Regions from separate parts of the Streptomyces sp. NPDC088817 genome, predicted to be linked through region 2. Evidence: riboswitches for the same ligand, from Rfam matches in the RefSeq annotation. Region 2 holds a riboswitch; the other holds the start of a gene.
What was found. A riboswitch is a leader RNA that binds a small molecule or an ion and turns the genes downstream of it on or off. The one in region 2 is predicted to bind cyclic di-AMP.
Positions count from the first base shown of each region.

Region 1: another riboswitch for cyclic di-AMP. It lies ahead of ACIP4X_RS03995 (transglycosylase family protein); the one in region 2 lies ahead of ACIP4X_RS13820 (C40 family peptidase).

Region 1 covers NZ_JBIVJN010000002.1:79,898-84,280, forward strand. Annotated here, with positions in the region: gene ACIP4X_RS03985 (septum formation initiator family protein) at 1-153, opposite strand, end outside; gene eno (phosphopyruvate hydratase) at 298-1,593, opposite strand; gene ACIP4X_RS03995 (transglycosylase family protein) at 1,845-2,567, opposite strand; cyclic di-AMP (ydaO/yuaA leader) riboswitch at 2,572-2,739, opposite strand; gene ACIP4X_RS04000 (transglycosylase family protein) at 2,922-3,947, opposite strand; gene ACIP4X_RS04005 (cytochrome P450) at 4,170-4,383, opposite strand, start outside.
Region 2 covers NZ_JBIVJN010000006.1:270,659-275,041, forward strand. Annotated here, with positions in the region: gene ACIP4X_RS13815 (alpha/beta fold hydrolase) at 1-1,354, opposite strand, end outside; cyclic di-AMP (ydaO/yuaA leader) riboswitch at 2,069-2,282, shown strand; gene ACIP4X_RS13820 (C40 family peptidase) at 2,286-2,759, shown strand; gene ACIP4X_RS13825 (ATP-binding protein) at 2,813-3,268, opposite strand; gene ACIP4X_RS13830 (helix-turn-helix transcriptional regulator) at 3,496-4,380, shown strand.

The sequences.
Region 1 (4,383 bases), on a different contig from region 2:
CAGCACCAGCGCGAGCAGCGCCGCGCGGCCGGTGAGGCGGGAGCGGCGGGCCTGGCGCCGGGTCTGCGAACGGTAGACGCGGGCCGCGGTCTGCTCACCGAGCAACCTGATCCTGGTCGTGGTGGAGAACCGGTCCCGGTCCTTGACGGCCATCGTCCCGCCTCCCGTTCGTGCCCGCGCACATACGTGCGTACGTCCCCGGACACGGTACGGGACCGGGTACGGGGACGTACGTGCGACGGGCGAAGCCGTACGCTGTGCGGCTCAGCCGCCGTGGCGGCCGAGCCCTTGTCGTGCCTACTGGTGCGCGGAGCGGAACCGCGGGAAGGCCGAGCGGCCCGCGTACACCGCGGCGTCGTCGAGGATCTCCTCGATGCGCAGCAGCTGGTTGTACTTGGCGACGCGCTCGGAGCGGGCCGGGGCGCCGGTCTTGATCTGGCCGCAGTTGGTGGCGACGGCCAGGTCGGCGATGGTGACGTCCTCGGTCTCACCGGAGCGGTGGGACATCATGCACTTGAAGCCGTTGCGCTGGGCCAGCTCGACGGCGTCCAGGGTCTCCGTGAGCGAACCGATCTGGTTCACCTTCACGAGCAGCGCGTTGGCGGCGCCCTCCTCGATGCCGCGGGCGAGGCGCTCGGGGTTGGTGACGAACAGGTCGTCGCCGACGAGCTGGACCTTGTCGCCGAGCTTGTCGGTGATGACCTTCCAGCCGGCCCAGTCGTCCTCGAACAGCGGGTCCTCGATGGAGACGAGCGGGTAGGCGGCCACCAGCTCCTCGTAGTACTCGGTCATCTCCGCCGCGGAGCGGTCCTTGCCCTCGAAGAGGTACTTGCCGTCCTTGTAGAACTCGGAGGCGGCGACGTCGAGCGCGAGGGCGATCTGCTCGCCGGGCGCGTAGCCGGCTTCCTTGATCGCTTCGAGGATGAGGTCGAGGGCCTCGCGGTTGGAGCCGAGGTTCGGGGCGAAGCCGCCCTCGTCGCCGAGGCCGGTGGACAGGCCCTTGCTCTTCAGGACCTTCTTCAGGGTGTGGTAGACCTCGGTGCCCCAGCGCAGGGCCTCGGAGAAGGACTCCGCGCCGATCGGGGCGATCATGAACTCCTGGATGTCCACGTTGGAGTCGGCGTGCGAGCCGCCGTTCAGGATGTTCATCATCGGCACCGGAAGCAGGTGCGCGTTCGGACCGCCCAGGTAGCGGAAGAGGGGGAGGTCCGAGGCCTCGGAGGCGGCGTGGGCGACGGCGAGGGAGACGCCGAGGATGGCGTTGGCGCCGAGCGAGCCCTTGTTGTCGGTGGCGTCCAGGTCGAACATGGCCTGGTCGATCAGACGCTGCTCGGTGGCGTCGTAGCCGACGAGCTCCGGGCCGATCTGCTCGATCACGGCGAGGACGGCCTTCTCGACGCCCTTGCCCTGGTAGCGGTTGGGGTCGCCGTCACGGAGCTCGACGGCCTCGAAGGCACCGGTGGAGGCGCCGGAGGGGACGGCGGCACGACCGGTGCTGCCGTCGTCGAGGCCGACCTCGACCTCGACCGTGGGGTTGCCTCGGGAGTCCAGGATTTCCCGGGCTACGACGACGTCGATGGACGGCACGAGCATCTCCTTCTGGGATGTGACGCTGAAAGTGCGGGGCGTGAGCCTTGCGACTAGAGCCTAACCGTCCCGGGGCGGCGACCGGCCGACCGACCGCCTCGTGGACAGGGTGACGGTACCCATTGTTCCCGCTCGGAACAAAGGGGAGGGGAATCTTCGGGAACAGGCCGGCGTGCGGGAGACGAAAAAAGCCCCGCCCCGGCACGTAGGGGGGAACGCGCCGGGGCGGGGTGCCCGTGGAGGGCGGGGACGGGCCGTTACTTCAGGTGGAGCTGCTGGCCCGGGTAGATGAGGTCGGCGTTGTCGACGATGTCCTTGTTCAGCTCGAACAGCTTCTGCCAGCCGCCCTGGACGCCGTGACGGGCGGCGATGGAGCTGAGGGTGTCGCCGGAGACCACCTTGTACTCGCCGTCGCCCTTCTCGACCTTCTTGCCGGTCGGCGTGGTGACGGTCCCGCTCGGGGCCGGACGCGTCGCGGAGCGGTTGGCGGCCTGCCGCTCGGTCGAGCGGGTGGTGGTGCTCTTGGCGGAGTCGCCACCCGACGACGAGGCCGCCGAGGACGGGGAGGACGAGGAGGAGGACGACGCGGGGGCGCTGCCGGTGTAGGCGGCGCCGGACAGGCCCTTGCCGCAGACCGGCCAGGCGCCCTTGCCCTGGCCCGCGAGGACCTTCTCGGCGACGGCTATCTGCTCCGACTTGGAGGCCAGGTCGGCGCGCGACGCGTAGGCGGTGCCGCCGTAGCCGGCCCAGGTGGAGCTGGTGAACTGGAGGCCGCCGTAGAAGCCGTTGCCCGTGTTGATGGACCAGTTGCCACCGGACTCGCACTGCGCGACCGCGTCCCACTGGGAGGCGGTGGCTGCGGAGGCGTCGCCGACCGCCATCAGCGGGGCGGCGACCGCGGCGCCGGCGACACCGGCGAGCGCGACGACACGGGTGGCCTTGGACGTACGGCGGTGCTTGCCCTTGCTGGAGAACAGCATGGAAGGATCCCCTCACCGACGCCTGCGAGGTGAGCTGTCGGGTTCGGGCCGGTTGAGTTGCCCGGCCGCGCCTCGTACACGAGGCGCGGCTCCACCCCTAGCCGCTCCGGCCAACTGCCCGGCGCGGCGCCTACCTTGGGTCCCCCGCTCCTGCCCACGGCGCTTGACGCGACGACTGTTCCCGTGCGGCCGCTGGCAGGATTCGGCGTTGCGGCAGCCGGGGCTCGTGGTGACGAGCGGTCACGACCGTAGGCACGCGCTCCGCCGAATTCCAAAGACGATCAGGGCTTCTGAGACTCATCCCACACTTTCCCCGAAAGGGACATTCAGGGCGAAGCGTGACGCGAACTCCCGCTACTTTTGGGGCGTTTCGGTAGGGACATTCAGGGTCTGACCGGCGGAGACGTGGTTCGGGTCGGACCCGATCGCGCCCTTGTTCGCGGCGTACAGCGCGTCCCATCCGCCGGGCACGCCAAGGGAGTCGGCGATGGACTCGAGGGAGTCGCCGGCGCGAACGGTGTAGGAGTCGGCGGTGCGTGCGGCGTGACGGCCGGCGGAGGCGGCCGTGTGGTTGTCGACCAGGTTCTCGACGGCACTGCCGCCGCGGTGCCGTCCGCCGCCCAGCGCCCCGGTGTCGACCAGGGCCGAACTGCCGCCGACCTGCCAGGACTTGTCCGTGTCGCCCGAGTCCGGCGCGACCGAGGGCGAGGTGGCGGGCGACTGGGACCCGCTCGCGGCGACATCGGGGGATGTGTCGGACTTGCCCGGCCCGGTCTTCTTGCCGGGCGCGGACGGCGAGGGCGAGGACGTGTCGGGGGACGCGCTCGGGGAGTCGGAGGAGTCGGCCGAACCGGGGTCGGTGTCCGACGAGCCGGCCGAGCCGGAGGAGTCGGCCGGCGTCTGTGACGAGTTCGACAGACCGAGTTCGTCCGTGAGGGACTTTCCGGAGGAGTTGGAGGATCCGGACGTGTCACCCACGCCGGTGTCGACCTTCGCCGCCTCGGACTTCTCGCCGAGACCGGAGACCAGACCGCACGTCGGCCAGGCGCCGGGGCCCTTGTCGGCGAGCACCTTCTCGGCCACGGCTATCTGCTGGGACCGGCTCGCCTGGTCGGCGCTCAGCGCGTAGTCGAGGCCGCCGTGCTTCTCCCAGTCGTCCTGCGTCATCTGCAGGCCGCCGTAGTAGCCGTTGCCGGCGTTGGAGCTCCAGGCGCCGCCGCTCTCGCACTTGGCCACCTTGTCCCAGGTGTTGCCGTCGGCCGCACTGGCGGCGCCGGCGGCCATCAGCGGGATGGCGATGGCGGATCCGGTCACTCCAGCGGCGACGAGGAGGGCCGGAGCCTGACGGGGCCGACGGTGACGACCGTTCCCGGAGAGCATACGGAGACCTTTCGTGCGACAACGCTGACCCGCGTGACGGCCGCGACTCGGCGCCACGCTGATGGGTGAAAGTAGCCGCTGACGCTCTCTTGTTACAAGTTCATGCCGCACAGATCACGTGAAGATCACACAGCTGAGACTGTGTCATCTTCGGGGCCGTCAGTGGGTAGGGGTGATGCGGCGGCAGGCGCCTTTTCCGGCCTTGTCCGGCTTCCCTCCGACTTACCGACCGGGGGTGAACCGCACCGGAAGCGTCCGCAGTCCGCGCATGATGAGCCCACCCCGCCAGCGCAAGTCGGCTGGATCCGCGTCCAGTTGGAGATCGGGAAGCCGGGTGAGGAGGGTGGCGAGCGCGGTCTGGCCCTCCAGCCGGGCAAGCGGCGCGCCGAGGCAGTAGTGGATGCCGTGTCCGTAGCCGAGGTGTTGATTGTCACGT
Region 2 (4,383 bases):
GCAGCCCCTTGCCGGTCTTGACGTCCACCGGGTTCTGCTGCTTGACCGGCCACGTGGCGCACGGCAGGTTCATCCACGCGTTGGCCCACGTCATGAACGGGGCGGTCTTGTGCAGCCGCGTGTTGTCCCGGTCCCACGTCTTCCAGTTGGTGGGCCACTTGGCGTCGGTGCACTCCACCGCGGTGTAGACGGCGTTGCCGTTCTCCGAGGAGATGTTGCCCGCGATGTCGGACAGGTCCGGGGCGGCCGCGTCGACCAGCGCCTGGGTGTCACCGGCGACGTACTTGCTGAACACCCTCGCCACCGGCGCCCACGACGAGTCGTAGTACGGCGCGCTCTGGAAGAAGGAGATCAGCTCGTTCGGGCCGACGACCCCGCCGATGGGGCTCTTCTTGGCGGTGGCGCGCAGCTTCAGCCACTGCTGCTGGACGGCGTCGCGGGTGGCGCCCAGGTGGTAGGTGGCGTCGTTCGCGGCGACCCAGTCCTGCCAGTCCTTCCAGCGGCCCTCGAAGGCGACGTCCTGGTTCAGGTTGGCCTGGTACCAGACGTTCTCGCGGGCCGGGTTGACGACGCTGTCGACGACCATCCGGCGCACGTGGCCCGGGAACATCGTGCCGTAGACGGCGCCGAGGTAGGTGCCGTAGGAGACGCCGAGGAAGTTGAGCTTCTGCTCGCCGAGCGCGGCGCGGATGACGTCCAGGTCGCGGACGGTGTTCGGCGTGGTCATCTGCTGGAGCATGCCGCGGCCGGTGCGCTGGAGGCAGCCCTGCGCGTACTCGCGGGCCAGCTTGCGCTGGATGCTCTTGTCGGCCTCGGAGTCCGGCACCGGGTCGAGCTTGGAGCCCTCGGCGAACTTCTGCGGGTCCGCGCAGGAGATAGGCGCCGAGTGGCCGACACCGCGCGGGTCGAAGCCGACGAAGTCGTAGGCCTTCGCCACGTTGGCCCAGATGGCGTTCTTGTTGGTGACCCGGGTCGGGAAGCGCAGGCCCGAACCGCCGGGGCCACCCGGGTTGTAGACGAGGGCGCCCTGGCGCTCCTCCTTGGAGCCGGTGTTGCCGATGCGGTCGACGGCCAGCTTGATCTGCTTGCCGTAGGGGTCGGCGTAGTCGATCGGCACCGAGACGTAACCGCACTGGATGGGCTTGGCCAGCCCCCAGTCGGCGGGGCAGTCCTGCCAGTCGATGCCGGCCTTCGCGGCACGCTCGGCGGCGATCGCCGCGCCGCGGGACTCGCGGTCCTGGCCCTGGCCGTTGTTCGCGCCCGCCGCGGGCGTCGCCACCGCGCCGGCTATCAGGGTCGCCGTGACCAGCGCACCGGCCGAACCGAGCGCCAGCACCCGGTTCCTGGGTCTCATGTCCCTCAAGGGGGACCTCCCCGTACGTCGTTGCGAATTGGGTACGGGGATCTTTGCGGCTGTGAGGTCCCTGAGAACAGGGGTCGTTGACCTTCTTTGCCAATCCGATAAGCGGCGCGGCGTGTCCCGCTGAGCGGAGCCCGGCGGCCGGCCCGCGCGGCAGGCACGGGCGGCCTGGAGCGACACCCGGCACCGTAAGCGCCAGAAGTCATGAATTATGGGGTGGTTGACCGGATCGTCCCCAATTGCCGACTCACGCGCTCCGCACCGGACCGAACCGGAGGCGACACCCACCCTGCCCTGCGCGCCGCCGGCGCCGGACGGCGAGCCGCGCACCATCCGCCTCACCACGCCGCCAAACTGCGGAAGTTGACGTCATCCACCACCAGGGGCGCGGCGGGCGCAGAAGGCGGCGCGCCACGACACGCGGCACGGAATGTCCCCGAATGACCGCCCGCCTTTCGGTGTAGGTTCAGCTCCCCTTCCGGGACCGCCACAGTTGCGCAACACGCCTCCCCGAACGGCGGAACAAGGCCTTCCGGTGCTGGTCCGGGGGTCGTCGGGTGAGGGGGCATCCGTTCGATCGCGAGGGTGTCCACCCGAACGGGCGCGTGGTGAGTAACAACACAAACACTCGCTTCCATTGGGATTTTCGGACATCCGTGGGTGAAGATCCCTGTCTGACGACAAGCCCCCGCCACAACGGCGGGGCGGTCCGGGCGGACGCCGAGTCCTGCCGCCGCCCGGATGACCGGTCGACAGGAGTGGATCGGCAGGAGTGGAGGACCCAAGCACGACGGGTCGCCGGAACGGTCACACCATGGCCGGCCCGAGCAGCCCTTGGGGTGAAGCCGCGGCAACGCGGCCGGGCAACTTCGCCAGCCCGAATCCGACAGGTCATCCTTCACAGGCGGCTGACGAAGGGTTGCGCATGACTGCGCTCAATCGTGTCCCGTCGCTGATGGCCCGGGCCGGCACGGCCTCGGCACTGACCCTGGCCGCCGTGGGCGGCTCGATCGTGGTGCCGGGCGTGGCCTCCGAGGCCTCGGCCGTGACGATGGGGACCAAGGCGCTGCAGATCGCCGCGTCCAAGAAGGGGGCGCCCTACCAGTGGGGTGCCACGGGGCCGCGGAGGTTCGACTGCTCCGGCCTCACGCTGTACTCGTTCAAGAGGGCGGGCAAGAGTCTGCCCCGCACGGCCGAGCAGCAGTACAACAGGAGCCGGCACATCTCGGCGGGCAGCCGCCGGGCCGGGGACCTGGTGTTCTTCCACTCGGGCTCGTACGTGTACCACGTCGGCATCTACGCCGGCTCGGGCAAGATCTGGCACGCCCCGAAGACCGGGGACGTGGTGAAGCTGCAGAAGATCTGGACGAAGAGCGTCTGGTACGGCCGGATCAGCTGACCCGGCCGCCGTGCGGGGCGGTGGCGGCGCCGCGGCGTCGTCACCGCACCTTCCTACGGTTCCTGGCCCGCGGCCGTCACGGGTCGGGCGGGAGCCGTCCACGGAAGTTCGATGCAGACCGTCTTGCCGCCCTCCCGGGTCGGCCGCACGGTCAGACTGCCGCCGCACTCGGCGGTGAGCCACCGGATGATCACCATGCCCCGGCCGTTGTCCTGCTGGACGGCGGCCGGCAGTCGTTTCGGGAACCGGGGGTGGCTGTCGGTGACCCCGATGCACAGCCGTTCGTCACGCACGAGGACGAGGTCCACCGTGAAGGTGGGTGACTGCCCCAGAGTGTGCTGTACGGCGTTGGTGGTGAGTTCCGAGACGATGAGCCGCACCGTCTCGGCGGTGTCCGTGGCCGGCGGAAGGCCCCACTCCGCGAGCGTGCCGGCCACATAGGCGCGGGCCACGCAGACCGAGGCGGGATCGCTCGGCAGAGTGACGGATGCTTCCAGATGGTCTGCCATGGCGACGTCGTCCCTTTCCCACGGGGCCGGAGTCCGACACTGAGCGGATGGTTCGAGTACGGTCCCGCACTGGTGCTTCGCCGTCAGACTGCCATCAGTGCTCCGCTCTCGGTGGCGATCCACCGGGATATGCATATATCTGTCGCTCGATGCGGTGAACTCTGCGACGGAAGACCGTATGTGAAGCGGGTCGCGTGGAGCGTTCAGAGGGAGCGAGGGAGTCATCCATGCAACACGGTCCCGCGGTGCGCCGCCGGAAGCTGGGCGCCGAACTGCGCGCGCTGCGCACCGGCGCGGGCCTCACCAGCGGTGAGGCGGCCCGCCTGGTCGGCTGGCACCAGTCGAAGGTCAGCCGCATCGAAACCGGCACCAGTGGGGTGAAACCGGCCGATGTGCGCTCGCTCCTGGACGCCTACGCGGTCCACGACTCCCAGCTCCGCGAGCTGCTCCTGGTCCTCGCGGGACTGGACGACGGCGACGGCCGGCACCACTGGTGGCACGCCTACCGCGGCGTGCTGCCGCCGACCTACCGGGACTTCATCAGCCTGGAGTCGCAGGCGAGCGGGATGCGCACCCTGGAGACCTCGGTCGTCCCCGGGCTGCTGCAGACGCCCGAGTACGCCCGCGCGGTCACCCGGGCCGCCGTGGACGGGCTCGACGAGGACCGGCTGGACGCGCTGGTGGAGGTGCGGCTGGCCCGCCAGGACGTGCTGCGGGCGCGACCGCCGCTGGAGCTGGACGCGGTGCTGGACGAGGCGGTGCTGCGCCGCGAGGTGGGCGGCCCCGAGATCATGCGGCGGCAGCTGGAGCGGCTGACGGAGGCGGCCCGGCTGCCCCAGGTACGGCTCCAGGTGCTGCCGTTCGCCGCCGGCGCGCACATCGGCGTCACCGGGCCTTTCGTAATCTTCTCGTTTTCGAACACCTCTGATCTGAACGTGGTGGTTCTCGACCACCTGACGAGTAGCTTCCATCTCGAGCGGAAAGAAGACCTAGAGGCCTACACGGAGGCCTTCGACACCCTGCGGATCCACGCCCTCTCGCCCGAGGACTCGTTGGACTTCATCGCCGGGATACGCCAGGACACTGACGGCGCACCACCGCGTACCGCCTGAGGA